2 regions of the Kitasatospora sp. NPDC057015 genome follow, and region 1 is predicted to be linked to the other one. Evidence: riboswitches for the same ligand, from Rfam matches in the RefSeq annotation. Region 1 holds a riboswitch; the other holds the start of a gene.
What was found. Region 1 has a riboswitch for thiamine pyrophosphate ahead of thiO (glycine oxidase ThiO). Riboswitches for the same ligand answer to the same signal wherever they lie in the genome.
Positions count from the first base shown of each region.

Region 2: another riboswitch for thiamine pyrophosphate. It lies ahead of ACFTWP_RS06110 (purine-cytosine permease family protein); the one in region 1 lies ahead of thiO (glycine oxidase ThiO).

Region 1 covers NZ_JBHUSG010000060.1:47,997-55,628, forward strand. Annotated here, with positions in the region: gene ACFTWP_RS36440 (sulfite oxidase-like oxidoreductase) at 1-88, shown strand, start outside; gene ACFTWP_RS36445 (FAD-binding oxidoreductase) at 121-1,500, opposite strand; gene pknB (Stk1 family PASTA domain-containing Ser/Thr kinase) at 1,643-3,427, opposite strand; gene ACFTWP_RS36455 (thiazole synthase) at 3,638-4,456, opposite strand; gene thiS (sulfur carrier protein ThiS) at 4,462-4,671, opposite strand; gene thiO (glycine oxidase ThiO) at 4,668-5,864, opposite strand; TPP riboswitch at 5,858-5,971, opposite strand; gene ACFTWP_RS36470 (NAD(P)/FAD-dependent oxidoreductase) at 6,092-7,285, shown strand; gene ACFTWP_RS36475 (Rv2175c family DNA-binding protein) at 7,393-7,632, shown strand, end outside.
Region 2 covers NZ_JBHUSG010000004.1:280,192-287,823, reverse strand. Annotated here, with positions in the region: gene ACFTWP_RS06125 (DUF5926 family protein) at 1-611, opposite strand, end outside; gene ACFTWP_RS06120 (ATP-binding protein) at 724-1,197, opposite strand; gene ACFTWP_RS06115 (glycerophosphodiester phosphodiesterase family protein) at 1,671-2,495, opposite strand; gene ACFTWP_RS06110 (purine-cytosine permease family protein) at 2,631-3,995, opposite strand; TPP riboswitch at 4,078-4,227, opposite strand; gene ACFTWP_RS06105 (S1C family serine protease) at 4,551-6,287, shown strand; tRNA gene ACFTWP_RS06100 (tRNA-Ser) at 6,385-6,472, shown strand; gene ACFTWP_RS06095 (HAD family hydrolase) at 6,667-7,329, opposite strand; gene ACFTWP_RS06090 (peptidoglycan-binding protein) at 7,616-7,632, shown strand, end outside.

The sequences.
Region 1 (7,632 bases):
GGAGCGCGGCTACCACAACCGCGCCGACCCCTGGCAGGAGAAGCGGTTCTCCTACCAGGAGGAGCCCGGCGACGGGCCGCTGCGCTAGCCCGTGCCCCCGGCGGTGGCCGGCCCGGCGGGTCAGGCCGCCGCGGGCCGGATGTTCTGGTTGAGGTGGAACAGGTTGTCCGGGTCGTAGGTGCGCTTCACCGCGGCCAGCCGGTCGTAGTTGCCCCGGTAGTTGACCTCGACGCGGTCCCCGTCGTCGGCACTCATGAAGTTGACGTACCCGCCGGGCTCGGAGTGCGGCGACACGGCCGCGTAGTAGTCCCGGACCCACGCGGTGCTGGCCGCGTCGTCGGAGGGGTCGTCGCACACGCCCAGGATGACGGTCGAGAACGACGCCTCCCGGTACGCGTAGGCGGTCGCGTCCGGCGCCACCCGCTGCGGCGCGCCGGTGACCGGGTAGATGTGCACGGTGGAGCTGAGCGAGGGCACCTTGGGCCCGTGCTCCAGGTGCGCCGCGATCACCCCGTCGGTGAGCTCGGTCGCGAAGCTGCCCTTCCAGTACTCCCGCAGGCCCGGCGGCAGCAGCGCGTCGAAGGCGGCGTTGATCGCCGGGTACGGCATCGGGCCGACCGCCTCGGCGACCCGGGGGGCCAGGTCGCGCAGCGGCCGGAGCACCGCGTCGGCCTGCTCGGCCGGCCCGGACCAGCAGACCACGACGATGCCGAGGACGTCGCCGTGCCGGTCCTCGGGGATGAACGGCAGCGGCGGCGCGGTCTGGAACCCGGGGAACAGGAAGAGCTGCTCGGGAGCGTCCTCGGCGAACTCCCGGTAGAACCGCAGGATGCCCTCCATCTGGTCGAGCTCGAACAGCATCGGGCCGGCCACCACCGTGTCGACCGGGGCGAGCCGGTACTCGAAGGAGGTCACCACCCCGAAGTTGCCCCCGCCCCCGCGCAGGGCCCAGAACAGGTCCGGGTGCTGCTGCGCGTCGGTGGTCAGGAACCGGCCGTCGGCGGTCACCACGTCGGCGGACAGCAGGTTGTCGCAGGTCATGCCCATGGACCGGCACAGGTACCCGAAGCCGCCGCCGAGCGTCAGCCCGGCGATGCCGGTGGTGGAGATGATCCCGCCGGTGGTCGCCAGGCCGAAGGCGTGGGTCGCGGCGTTGAAGTCCCCCCAGGTCGCCCCCGGGTCGGCGCGGGCCGTCAGGTTCGCCGGGTCGACCCGCACCCCGCGCAGGCCGGAGAGGTCGGCCACCAGGCCGTCGTCACAGGTGCCGAAGCCCGGCGCGCTGTGCCCGCCGCCGCGGACGGCGAGCTCCAGCCCGCTCTCCCGCGCGTGGTTGACCACGGCCATCACGTCGCCGGCGTTGGCGCACCGGACGACGGCTGCGGGCCGTCGGTCGGCCGTGGCGTTGTAGACCTTGCGGGCCTCGTCGTAGTCGCTGTCGCCGGGGGTGATCACGGCACCCCGGGTACGTTCTCTTAAGTCGTCGATGGTGATCCCGGCCATGGTGACCACTCCTCGGGGGTACCGGCCTGTGCGAAGCCCCGTCCGGGGCCCTCCATTCACGCTACGCCGTTCGGGTGAAGGCTCAACCCGGGCCGCGGCGCCGCGCCGCCGGTACGTGCGGCGCGGGACGCCGCCGGGCCACTCAGATCAGCGGGAAGCTGATGACCACCGTGCTGCCCTGCGGGCGGCGCTGGCCCGCGGCCGGGTTCTGGCCCGAGACCTTGCCGGTGCCGAACAGGTTCAGGCCGTTGCTCTGCACCTGGAAACCGGCGTCGGTCAGCGCCTTCGTCGCCTCGTCCTTGGTCATGCCGCCCACGTCGGGGACGGGCACCATGCCCTTGCTGACCACCAGCGACACCGGAGTGTTCTCCGGCAGCCGCTCGCCGGCCGCCGGCGAGCTGCTGATCACCGAGCCCTGCGGGACGGCGTCGTCGTACCGCTCGCTGCTGGTGCCGGGTGCCAGCTGCGCGGAGACCAGTGCCTGCCGCGCCTGGTCCAGGGTCCTGCCGGCGAGCTCGGGTACGGCGATCCGCTTGGGCCCGCGCGAGACGGTCACCGCCACCGGGTCGCTCTTGCGGGTGCGCCGCCCGACCCCCGGGTCGGTGTCGACCACCGTGCCGGCCGGGACGGTCTCGCTGTACACCTCGGTGAAACTGCCGCGGAGCCCGGCCCCGTCCAGCACGGAGACCGCCTCCGCCCGGCTCTTGCCCAGCACGCCGGGCACCGTCGTGTACACCGCGCCGGACAGTGCGTACGTCGCCCCGCCGACCAGCAGCAGCACCACGACCAGCACGGCGCCCCAGACCAGCGCGGCCCGCGAGCGGCGGGGCAGGCGGGGCCCGCGACGGCGGCGCGGGCCGCCGGTCCGCCGGTCCGCCCGCCCGCCGGCGGGGGCCGGTTCGTCGTACGGGCGCGGCGCGGCCAGCAGTTCGTCCATCAGCTCCGCGGGCACCTCCAGCACGCTGGTGTGCAGCACGGCCGGCTGGATGACCGAGGTCGACTCGGTGGTCGGGTACGCCGGCGTCGGCCGGGTGGAGGCGGGCGGCTCGGCGTCCAGTTCGGCCGGCGTCAGGGTGCGGCGCACCCGCTGCAGCGCGGCGAGCAGCTCCACCGCGTCGAACGGGCGTGCGCCGGGATCGCGGGCCGCGGCCGCGGCCACTATGGCGTCCAGCCCGGGCCCGACGCCGGGGACGGCCAGGGAGGGCGCGGGGACGTCCTCGTGCAGGTGCCGGTAGATCACCTGGACGGGGTTCTCGCCGGTGTACGGGCGGGCGCCGGTGAGCATCTCGTAGAGCACGATGCCCGCCGCGTAGACGTCCACCCGCTGGTCGGTGGGCGTGCCCGGCCGGATCTGCTCGGGCGCCAGGTAGGCGACCGTGCCGAGCACGCCGGCCGTCGGCGTGGTGGTGGCGGTGACCGCGCCGTCGGTGCCGTTCAGCAGCCGGACCAGGCCGAAGTCGGCGACCTTGACCAGCCCGTCGTCGGTGATCAGCACGTTCTCCGGCTTGACGTCCCGGTGCACGAGCCCGGCCCGGTGCGCGGAGCCGAGCGCCGCCAGGACCGGCTCCAGGATGTCCAGGGCGGCCCGGATGGACAGCGCGCCCCGGTCGCGCAGGACGTCGCGCAGGGTCCGGCCGGGGACGTACTCCATGGCGAGGAAGACCGTCCCGCCGTCGGCGCCCTGGTCGAAGACGTTGACCACGTTGGGGTGCGAGAGCCTGGCCACGGCCTTCGCCTCGCGGATGAAGCGCCCGGTGAAGTCGGCGTCCCCGGCGAGCGAGGGGTGCATCACCTTGAGCGCCAGCACCCGGTCCAGCCGGGTGTCCGTCCCGCGGTAGACGGTGGCCATCCCGCCGGTCGCGATGCGCTGCTCGACCCGGTACCGGCCGTCCAGCAGGGTACCGATCAGGGGGTCGTGCAGTGCCATGTCCACCAGGGAAGTGTAGGGGCGCCCACGCCGGCGGCCCCGGGCGGACACCGCGCCCGGGGCGGCTTGTGCCGAGCTTGGGACAGTTCCGTCACCGGGGCGGCCGCGCCGGGCGGCACCGGATCACGCCCGCGCCGTCGCGCTCCGCGGCCGGCCGCTCCTGCCGCTCCCGCCGCTCCCGCCGCTCGGAGCGCCGGCCGCCCGGGGCGCTCAGAACGCCGGCCGCTCCCGGTGGTCGAGGTCGGCCCGGCCGGCCATCGCGGAGGAGGCCTCGGCGTGGAAGCGGCGGGGGATGCGCCCGGCGCGGTGGGCGAGCCGACCGGCCTCCGCGGCGTGCCGCATCGCCTCGGCCATCAGCACCGGGTCCTGGGCGCGGGTCACGGCGGAGGCCAGCATCACCGCGGCGCAGCCGAGTTCCATCGCCAGGGCCACGTCCGAGGCAGTGCCCGCGCCGGCGTCCAGGATCACCGGGACGTTCGCGCTCTCCACGATCAGCTGGAAGTTGTGCGGGTTGCGGATGCCGAGTCCGGAGCCGATCGGCGAACCCAGCGGCATGATCGCCGCGCAGCCCACGTCCTCCAGCTTGCGGGCCAGCACCGGGTCGTCGTTGGTGTACGGCAGCACGGTGAAGCCGTCGTCGACCAGGGTTTCGGCCGCGTCCAGCAGTTCGATCGGGTCGGGCAGCAGGGTCCGCTCGTCCGCGATGACCTCCAGCTTGACCCAGTCGATGCCGAGCGCCTCGCGGGCCAGGCGGGCCGTCAGGACGGCCTCGCCCGCGGTGAAGCAGCCCGCGGTGTTGGGCAGGACCCGGATGCCGTTGCGGGTCAGCACGTCCAGCACCGAGCCCTGGGTGGAGGTGCTGACCCGGCGCATCGCCACCGTGGTCAGCTCGGTGCCCGAGACCCGCAGCGCCTGCTCCAGGACCTCCAGGCTCGGCGCCCCGCCGGTGCCCATGATCAGGCGGGAGGCGAAGGCGGTGCCGGCGATGGTCAGGACGTCTTTTTCCTCGTCGGGGCGCAGGTCGGCCATGGCGCTCAGCCGCCCTGGACGGCGGTGAGGATCTCGACCCGGTCGCCGGCGGCGAGCGCCGTCCCGGCCCAGGCGCCGCGGGGCACCACGGCCTCGTTGACCGCGGCGGCGACGCCGGACGGCGCGCCGCTCACGCCGGCCACCACCTCGGCGAGGGTGCTCCCGGCGGGCACCCGCCGGGGCTCGCCGTTGACGGAGAGTGAGATGTCGGTCATGCCAGGGCCTTTGCGGGAGGGGAGGGTTCGAAGGAGGTGGGGCCGGTGGAGAACCGGCCGGGGGAGAACGGCGCGGCCAGGTCCGGCAGCACGCCGGTGGCCAGGTAGTCGGCGAGCAGGTCCGCCGTCACCGGCGTGAGCAGGACGCCGTTGCGGTAGTGGCCGGTCGCCGCGACCAGGCCGGGCAGCGCGGTCGGGCCGAGCAGCGGCGCGTTGTCGGGGGAGCCGGGCCGCAGCCCGGCGGAGGTCTCCACCAGGGGGAGCTCGGTGATCCCGGGGACCAGGTCGTGGGCGTCGCGCAGCAGCTCGTACACGCCGCCGGCGGTCACGGTGGTGTCGTACCCCTGCTCCTCGCTGGTCGCGCCGATCACCAGCTCGCCGTCCTCGCGGGGCACCAGGTACAGGTGCTGGCCGCGCACCACCGCACGGACGTTGCGGGACAGGAACGGCCGGTAGGCCGCGGGCACCCGCAGCCGCAGGATCTGGCCCTTCACCGGGCGGACGGGGGGCAGCACGCCCGCCGGCAGGCCGGGCAGCAGGTGGCTGTGCGGGCCGGCGGCGAGCACCACCCGCTCGGCGTCCAGCCGTTCGCCGGTGCTCAGCCGGGCGCCGGTGGCGCGGTCGGCGGTGACCAGCAGTTCGGCGACCTCGGCCCGGTGCAGCACCGCACCGGCCCGCTCGCAGGCGGCGACCAGGGCGGCGGCCAGCCGCCGGCCGTCCACCTGGTGGTCGTCGGCGACGTGCAGTCCGCCGCGCACGCCCGGCGCCAGCATCGGTTCGAGCCGGCGGCACTCGCGGCCGGTGAGCCAGGTCGAGTCCAGGCCCAGGCGCCGGTGGAAGGCGTGGAGTTCGCGCAGCTCCTCGCGGTCGTCGGAGTCCAGGGCGACGGCCAGGGTGCCGCAGGCGCGGTACCCGGTCGGCAGCCCGGAGGCCTCCTCCAGTTCGGCGGCGAACGCCGCGTACCGCTCGTTGGAGGCCATGCCCAGCCTCAGCAGCGGCTCCTCGCCGTACTGCAGTTCGGTGACCGGCGCCAGCATGCCGGCCGCCACCATGGCGGCGCCGCCGCCGTGCGCGGGGTCGACCACGACCACCCGCAGGCCGCGCTGGGCGGCCCGCCAGGCCACCGCGAGGCCGATGATGCCGCCGCCGACGATCAGGACGTCCGTCCTCGCGCCGCTCTTGAAGCGTGTCAAAGTCGCTGCTCTCCCTTCGCCGGAATGACCCGGATCAGGTTCGGACGGTCGCAGGCCGTGCCAGCCCGCCTCTCAGCCCGGTACGCCGGGCTCCCGTGGTACGGACCGTCCGGCGCCGGGAGCGCCGGCCGGTCGAGGTGCACCCACCATAACTCCGGCCGCCCTCCGGACCGAAGGCGCGTGCGAAGGGTGGACGCCCCGGCGGGGGCGGTCGGTAGGGTGGCGCCGTGGCAGAGCTGCGGAGCACGGACCGGGTGGTCGTTGTCGGGGCGGGACTGGCGGGCGCGCAGTGCGTGAACGCGCTGCGCGCGGGCGGCCTGCGGGGCCCGGTCACCCTGCTCGGCGAGGAGCCGCACGCGCCCTACGACCGGCCGCCGCTCTCCAAGGACGTACTGCTCGGCAAGGCCGACGCCACCACCCTCGACCTCGACTACGCCCGGCTCGGCGTCGACCTGGTCACCGGCCGCCGGGCCACCGGCCTGGAGCCGGGCGTGCTGCACACCGACGCGGGCGAACTGCCCTACGGGAGCCTGGTGATCGCCACCGGCGCGGCTCCGACCGCGCTGCCCGGTGCCGACCGCGCGCACCTGCTGCGCACCGTGGACGACGCGCTGGCGCTGCGCGCGCTGCTGCGTCCCGGCGCCAGGATCGTGCTGGTCGGGGCCGGCTGGATCGGTGCCGAGACCGCCACCGTGGCCCGGGCGCTGGGCTGCGAGGTCACCGTGGTCGAGGCCGGTCCCGCCCCGGTGCCGGGCGCGCTGCCCGCGGCGGTCGGCGGGGCGATGGCCGACTGGTACCGGGCGGCCGGCGTCGACCTGCGCTGCGGCGCGGTGGTGGCCTCGGTCGGCCCGCACGAGGTGCTGCTGGCGGACGGCGCCCGGCTGGCCGCCGACGAGGTGGTGGTCGGGGTCGGCGCCCGGCCGGCGACCGGCTGGCTGGCCGGTTCGGCGGTGGAGCTGGACGCCTCCGGCGCCGTCCTGGTGGACGAGCGGCTGCGCACCTCGGTGCCGGGCGTGCTGGCGGCCGGCGACTGCGTCTCGTACCCCTCGGCCCGGGCCGGCGGCCGGCTCAGCGTGCAGCACTGGGACCACGCGCTGCAGTCCGGTGCGGCCGCGGCCGCCTCGCTGCTGGGGGCGGACACCCCGTACGACCCGGTGCCGTACTTCTGGTCCGAGCAGTTCGGACGGATGGTGCAGTACGCCGGCCGGCACGCCGAGGGCGACGAGCTGCTGTGGCGCGGGGCGCCGGGCGACCCGACCTGGGCGGTGCTCTGGTTGCGCGGCGGCGAGCTGCGCGCCCTGCTGGCGGTCGACCGCCCCCGGGACCTCACCCAGGGCCGGCGCCTGCTGGAACGCGGCGCCGTGCTGGACCGGGCGCTGGCCGCCGACCCGGCCGTCCCGCTGAAGTCCGCCCTCGCCTGAGGAACGCGCCGTCACGGAAGGTCACGGCCGGTCATGTTCCGTCACCGGGCGGGCCGGCGCGGGAGCGTGTGGTGCGCGGCGGCCCGGCGAGGTGGCAGTCTGGTGACGTGAGCGAGATCGAAGCGAAGATTGAAGACCTTGTCCCCGAGTGGATGTACCTGCCCGACATCTCGGAGCAGTGGGGTGTCCGCGTCACCGAGGTGCGCGACCTGGTCAAGAACGGCGGCCTGATCGCCGTCCGCCGCGGCCCGAACAAGTCGCTGCAGGTGCCGGCCGCCTTCATCGACGGCCCCGGCCTGGTCAAGCACCTGTCCGGCACGCTGACCGTGCTCCGCGACTGCGGGTAC
Region 2 (7,632 bases), on a different contig from region 1:
AGCGAGGCGGCGACCTCGCCGGTGGCGGACTCGGCGTCCTCCAGCCAGAACTCGAAGCCGGTGTGCACGGCCGGCACGAACGGGGCCGTCACGTCGAGCAGGTCCTGCAGGCGGCGGCCGCCCGCGACGGTCCGCCGGGACGGCACGGGCGCGCCGGGCTCGGCGGCCAGCGCCAGCTCCAGTGCGTCCGCCAGGTCGCGGCTCAGGTCGCCGGAGGAGGACTGGGTCTGCAGGCCCAGCAGGATCGAGCCGTCCTGGCGGCGCAGCGCCGGCCAGGCCAGCGGCAGCACGGTCGCCAGCGTCACCGACGGGACGTCACCGGTGGCCTCGTCCGCCACGCCGGCGGCCAGCGTCAGCGGCACCGTGGCGGCCGGCACCAGCTCGCGCAGGGCGACCCAGTCGGCCTCGCCCGCCAGGCCCTCGAACGGACGGTGCACCAGCTCCTGGACGGCGTGCGACGCCTCCCGGCCGTGACAGGCCTTGTACCGGCGGCCCGACCCGCAGGGGCAGTCCTCCCGGGCTCCGACCACGGGAATCGCGCCGGTGGCGGTCGTGGCGGTGGCGGACTGGCTGCGCTGCGGCGCCTTCTTGGCGGCGGCCTTCTTGCCCATGGTGCGGCTCTCCCGGGAACGGTGTCTTCGTGGGACCGGCCGGCACCGGGGGCGGCTTCACCCACCCCGGTGCCCCGGCCGGTCGTGCTCCCGGAAGCCTACTGAGGTTTCCTCACGCGCTTCGCGCGTCGCTCCCGCCCCGCCGGGCGTGCCGCGCCCGCGCCGGCAGTGCCGCCCAGACCGTGACCTCGCCGGGGGCGTCCCGCACCCCCCAGTCGCTCGCCAGCTGGCCGACGATGCTCAGTCCGCGCCCGCCGCGCGAGGTGAGCGAGGGGCTGGACGGCATCGGCCTGGTCGGCGCGCCGCCGTCGGTGACCTCCAGGGTGAGCATCCCGTCCGGGTGCAGGCCCCAGCGGACCAGGACGCCGCCGCCCGCCTCGCCCGTGCTCTCGCCGTCGCCGGTGGCGCGGCCCTGGTGCCCGCCGCCCTGAGGGCCCGACAGGTACCCCGAGGGCACGGCGACCAGGACCGGGTCGACCACCTCGGCCTCGGTGTCGCGGCCCAGGTCGAGCAGCGTCCCGAGCGGTCTCGCGTACCGGCAGGCGTTGCTGAGCAGTTCGGAGAGAATCAGAACCGCGTCGTCCACGACCGATTCCGGTATCTGCCGTTCGCCGAGATCCCGACGCAGCCGACGCCGCGCGACCCCGACGCTGGCCGGGCCGTGCGGCACCGCCATGGTCGATGAAGTCGGCACTTCGCGTGCCACCATCAACGCCACCCCCGGACCTCCTTCAGCGTATGCCGAGGGATGGATGCCCCTTGGGAATGGGTCGGAAACGGGTGCGGGGCGATCCTGCGCGGACATTTCAAGACTTGCGTCAAACATGGTGCGGGAGGTGATTCCGCGCTCACCCTCGGTACATTCCGGACATCGGGAGTCTTCCGACCCGTGGAACACTCCGGTCACCGGACAGTGGGCGATTCGGCGCCACGGCGGGGTCCGATCACCGCCCGCCGTCGGCCGGCGGTGGGCCGGCGCGCTCCGGCGTCCCGGCAGCCCCACGGCCGCCACCCGTCCGCCCCCCGGCCGCCTTCCCGCCCGCGGGCGGGCGGCGACCGTCAGCGGCCCAGTTGGGCGAGCACCTCGGCGGGGCGGTTGGTGATGATCGCGGACACCCCGAGTTCCAGGCACAGCTCGACGTCGGCCGACTCGTCCACCGTCCAGACGTGCACCTGGTGGCCGGCCCGCAGCAGGGCGGGCACCAGCTCGGGGCGGGCGCGGACCAGGTCGATGCCGGGCCCGGCGACGGTCGCGCCGCCCGGCAGCGAACCGCCCGGGCGCAGCCGCAGCGGCAGCATCCGGTCGAACAGGAACACCCGGGAGAACTCCGGGGCCGCCCGCCGCACCCTGCCCAGCGCCAGCGCGGAGAAGCTCATGATCCGCGCCTGCGGCCGGGTGCCGGGCCCGGTGCCGGGGCCGGAGATCCCGTACCGGTCGAGCGCCTTCAGCAGTTCCGACTCCACCCGGCCCCGGAACCGGACCGGGTGCTTGGTCTCGATCGCCAGGTCCACCCGGCGGCCGCAGTCGGCGACCAGCTCCAGCAGGCTCTCCAGCCGCAGCACCGTCCTGGCCTCCGGGTCGCCGACCCCGGCGGCGCCCTTCCAGGAGCCGAAGTCGTACGCCTCCAGCTGCGCCAGGGTCATCGCGGAGACCGCCCCGCGCCCGTCCGAGGTCCGCTGGATCCGGCGGTCGTGCACGCAGACGAGCCGTCCGTCCGCCGTCAGCCGGACGTCGCACTCGAACGCGTCCGCGCCCTCGGCGAGCGCGCGCCGGTACGCGGCGAGCGTGTGCTCGGGCAGGGCCCGGGAGGAGCCGCGGTGCGCCACCACCTGGACGGGCTGTGCGGTGCGGGCGGCGGCGGGGGACAGGTCGGGGCTGGTCACACGGCCAACGATAGGCGGCCCGGATGACGGAACGGCGACGGCGGCCCCAACGTGCGGGGCCGCCGTCGGCCGTGCGGTGAACGGTGCGGGCGGGCGGGCGGGGGTACGCGCTGCCGCCGCGCGGGGCGCCGGGCCTCAGGCCCCGGTGGCCGGGACGCCGCCGGCGCGCCCGGCGCGGGTCAGCGGGGTGAGCGCCAGGGTGATCAGCGCGGGCACCAGGAACCCGAACAGCGAGGCCGAGGTCCAGCTCTGCGGGGTGAAGTGCAGCGCCTCCTGGACGTCCCCCCAGAACCCGACCCACCAGTCCGCGACCGTGGTGGGCGCCAGGAACTGGTACACGGCGAAGCCCAGCACCCACGGCAGCAGCATCAGCCAGCGCGACGGCGCCCGCTCGGAGAGGTCCCAGCCGCGGCGGCCGGCGCCGAAGAAGTAGTCCACCGCGAGCACCGCGAACAGCGGCACGAAGACCGAGCCGATCAGGCCGAGGAAGGCGTAGTACGAGTCGCTGAACTGCTTGATCTGCAGGGCCAGCACCGTGGTCAGCACGCCGATCCCGCCGGTCAGCAGCCGCCGGTCGACCCGCGGGAACAGGTTGTGCACCGACATCGCCGTCGAGTACACGTTCGCGAAGGACTGGTCGGTCTCGCGCAGCACCAGGACCAGCAGGAAGGCCCAGCCGGCCCAGACCCCGGTGAACGAGGAGAAGATCTTCTCGGTGTCACCGCCGGACTGCAGCAGCGCGATCAGGCCGAGCACGTAGCACCAGACCTGGGCGACGGTGTAGCCCGAGAAGGTGCCCCAGAACGAGGCGGCCGCCGTCCGCGAGTGCCGGGTGTAGTCGGCGGCCAGCGGCACGAAGGAGATCGACAGCGCGATCACCGCGTCGGTCGCGCCGAGGAACCCGTGCCAGTTGCCGGCCCCCGGGTCGGGGAAGCCCTGGCGGCCCAGCTGGACGGTGAAGTACACCATCGCCACGCCCACCGCGACGGCGACGTACTTGCGCAGCACGGCGATCGACCCCAGCGGCCAGATCGTCAGCACGGTGGTCACGGCGCCGGCCAGCAGCACGAACAGCCAGCGGTAGCCCTCGGTGCCCGCCACCGTCTGGGCGCCCTGGGCGATCACGGTGAGTTCGAAGACGCCCCAGCCGACGCACTGCGCGATGTTCAGCACGGTCGGCAGGTAGCTCAGCCTGGTGCCGAACAGCCCGCGCAGGTTGGCCATCGCCGGCGCGCCGGTCTTGGCCCCGATCAGGGCGGCGACGCCGAGCGCGGCGGTGCCGATCGCGGTGCCGGCGAGGATCGCGACCACGGCGGCGGTGAAGGACAGCTCCGAGCCCGGTGCGCCCAGCACGGTCGCGGCGGTGCTGAAACCGATCAGGCTGACGCCCAGGTTCAGCCAGAGCGCGAACTGGTCCTTGAAGGACAGCGTGCGCGGCGGTTCGGTGTCGAGGACGAGCGGCGCCTCGGTGCGCCCCGGCGCCTGCGGACGGTCCAGCACGGCGACATCCGTGTGAAGACCCTCGGCGGGTGCGGGGAATTGCGTGGACGCGGACGCGTCCGAAGAAGAGGATGGCGAAGCAGGCGGCATGGCCGATACTCCCTACGCCGGCATTACCCGGACAGGTTCCGGCGGTCAGCGCTCCTTCGCCCGCCGTCCACGACTACCGTGGCGTACGGTCGACCAGCGCACTCTCAGCCTGGAAGAGGTCCAAGCTCCCGCGTGTTCAGATTGAAGCGACAGGCTAGCGGGAGCCGGGAGGAACGCCAAGGCCCGGGCCGCCGGCCGTCCGCATCGCGGGACGCCGGGGGCGGCCCGGCGGCGGCCCGCGGGTGGACCTCGGAGTCCGGTCGGTGGTCGACCGGACGGTCCGCGGGTGGACCGTCGGGGTGGTCCACCGGGGTGGTGCGCAGGCCGGTACGGGGGTGCCGTGTTCGGTGCCGTGTTCGGTCCGGCTAAGGATTCTTATGAGTTCTTCAGAGGGCCCCTTACGGCAATCGAATCCCCCATGAGAAAAACTATGGTTCTTGGTCCTGTCAGCTATGGAGGTCGTCAGTGAGCACCGAGCGCGAGAGTGGGTCCACCGGACCGCAGGAGGAGCAGACCTCCGGCGGTCACGGGGCGGTGGGCCCGGCGCCCGAGAGCCCGGCGCAGCCGCCCGCCGCCGGTACGCCGTCCGCCGGGGACTCCCCGCGGACGCTGGCCTTCGGCAAGCTGAGCGCGCCCGAGCCCGAGCCGGTCGCGGCCGTCGCCCCGGTCGCCCCCGCCGTTCCGGCAGCCGCGCCGTCCTACCTGGACGCGCCGCCGCCCGTGCTGCCCCCGGCGGCCGAGGTCGTCCCGGCAGCGCCGTCCTACCTGGACGCGCCGCCGCCGGCCAACCCGTACGCCACCCCGGCACCGGTCGCCGACCCGTACGCCGCGCCGGCCCCGATCGCCGCCGGCCCGTACGCGGCCGCCCCCGGCACGGGCAGCGACCCGTACGGCGCGCCCGCCGCCCCCGCTGCGGCGGAGCACGCCCACCACCCCTTCGGCGCCGGCCAGCCGCTCGGCGGCTGGGGCACCCAGGACACGGGCGCCGGCGGCACCTTCGGCGGCCCCGGCCAGCCCGGCGGCCCCGGCTACCCGGGCCAGTACCCCGGTCAGTACCCGGGCGGGGCGCCCGGCGGTCCGCGCAAGAAGCGCGGCGGCCTGATCGCCCTGATCGCCGCCGTGGCACTGGTCGCCGGTGTGGCCGGCGGCGCCGTGGGCGTCGCGGTCACCGACCGGGGCGACACGGTCAGCTCCGCCAACGACCACCGCAGCACCACCGTCCCGGCCGGGAACACCCAGAAGAACGAGGCCGCCCCCGGCTCGGTCGCCGCCATCGCGCAGAAGGCGCTGCCCAGCACCGTCACCATCAAGGCGCAGAGCAGCACCGAGTCCGGCACCGGCACCGGCTTCGTCTTCGACACCGAGGGCCACATCCTCACCAACAACCACGTGGTCGCCCCGGCCGCGAACGGCGGCAAACTGACCGTCAAGTTCGCCGACGGCTCGTCCTACAGCGCCTCGGTGCTCGGCCGCGCCGAGGGCTACGACGTCGCCGTGGTCAAGCTCGACAACCCGCCGAAGGACAAGCTCACGCCGCTCCCGGTGGGCAACTCCGACAAGGTCAACGTGGGCGACGCGACCATCGCGATCGGTGCGCCCTACGGGCTGGAGTCCACCGTCACGACCGGCATCGTCAGCGCCAAGGACCGCCCGGTCGCCTCCGGCGACGAGACCGGCGCGCAGGCCTCGTACATGAACGCCCTGCAGACCGACGCCTCGATCAACCCCGGCAACTCCGGCGGCCCGCTGCTCGACGCCACCGGCGCCGTGATCGGCATCAACTCGGCGATCCAGTCCAACTCCTCCGGCAGCGGCCGGGCCGGCAGCATCGGCCTCGGGTTCGCGATCCCGATCAACCAGGCCACCTGGGTCGCCGACACGCTGATCAAGACCGGCCGCCCGGTGTACGCCAAGCTGGACGTGCTGCGCAACGACGACTACAAGGGCGACGGCGCCCAGATCCAGACCAACGCCGTCCAGGGCACCCCCGCCGTCACCCCCGGCGGCGCGGCCGACAAGGCCGGCCTGAAGCCGGGCGACGTCATCACCAAGCTCGGCGGCAGCCCGATCGAGAACGGCCCGGCCCTGGTCAGCAAGATCTGGACGCACAAGCCCGGCGAGACGGTCGACGTGGAGTACGTCCGCGACGGCAAGACCGGCACCACCAAGGTCACCCTGGGCGAGCGCACCGGCGACAACTGACCCGCCGGCCCGGCCACCCACGCCCCCGGCGGCCCCGACCCGCCCGGCAAACCGGGTGCACCGAACCCCGCCGGAACCGTTAGGCTGACCTCCGCCTGGAGAGCTGCCCGAGCGGCCTAAGGGAACAGTCTTGAAAACTGTCGTGGCGTGACCCGTCACCGTGGGTTCGAATCCCACGCTCTCCGCCGGAGAACGGCCCCCGACCGCATGACGGTCGGGGGCCGTCGGCGTTCCCCGGCGGGTCTGCCCGGCGTCAGCGGGCCGGAGGTCGCCGGGCTCGTCCGGGCCGGTGGGGTCGACCGGGACGGTCCCCGGGGTGCACCGACGACCGGTCGATGCGTCGGGGCTGCCGCCGTCGGCCCGGTGGCCTGCCCCCGGCTCAGGCCCGGTGCCCGTCCAGCTCCAGCAGGTAGTCCGCCGCGCCCGCGACGTCGGCGGTGGCGTGGTCCGGGGTGGCCGGCTGGTCGGCGGTCCAGGGGTGGCCCGCGGAGATCCAGAGGGAGCGGATGCCGGCGGCGGTGGCGCCGGTGATGTCGGTGGCGGGGTTGTTGCCGACCATCCAGGTGGCGGGGGTGAGGGGGTGGCCGCAGCGTTCGGCGGCGATCCGGAAGACCTCGGGGTCGGGCTTGCGGGCGCCGGCCTCCTCGGAGATACAGACGGCGTCGACGTGGTGGTGGATCCCGGCCGAGACGATCTTGGCGCGTTGGACGTCGGTGACGCCGTTGCTGAGGATGCCGACGGTCCAGCCGGCCGCGCGGAGCCGGTCGAGGCCGGTGAGGTCGGCGGGTTCGTGGGTGACGTCGGCGGCCAGGGCGGCGACGTAGCCGGCCCACAGCTCCCCGGCGCTCTCGGCCAGGCCGAGGGGTTCGCGCAGGGCGGCGAAGGTCCGCGGGCCGGTGTGCTCCTTCAGTGCGGCCGCGACCCGGCGGGTGGCGTCCTCGTCGAGTCCGCGGGCCACGCAGAAGCGGGTCAGGGTGTCCGCGACCGGGACCTTGCGCTCGATCAGGGTGTGGTCGAGGTCGATCAGGACGAGCTTCGGCATGCGGCCGACCCTAGGCCCGCGCCGGCCTCCCGTCCGGGGCCGACACGGCGTCACCACCCGTTCTGTCGCAGGTCGCGGGTGTTCGTCGGGTGTGCGTCGGTCGGTGGGGCGGATGTTCGACTCAGGGGTCACGCCAGGTTCGGCGACCTACTCGATCGAGTGGTTTGAATACGATCTGAGGGCTTGCGTTCCGCTTTTGCCGTTCGCTGGTGGATCGCGGGCGAACGGATCCCGCACCGCCCCCGGACGCATCTCCGGGATCTTCGGTATGTCCAGGAGGCACCTCATGGCCTGGTACCCCGG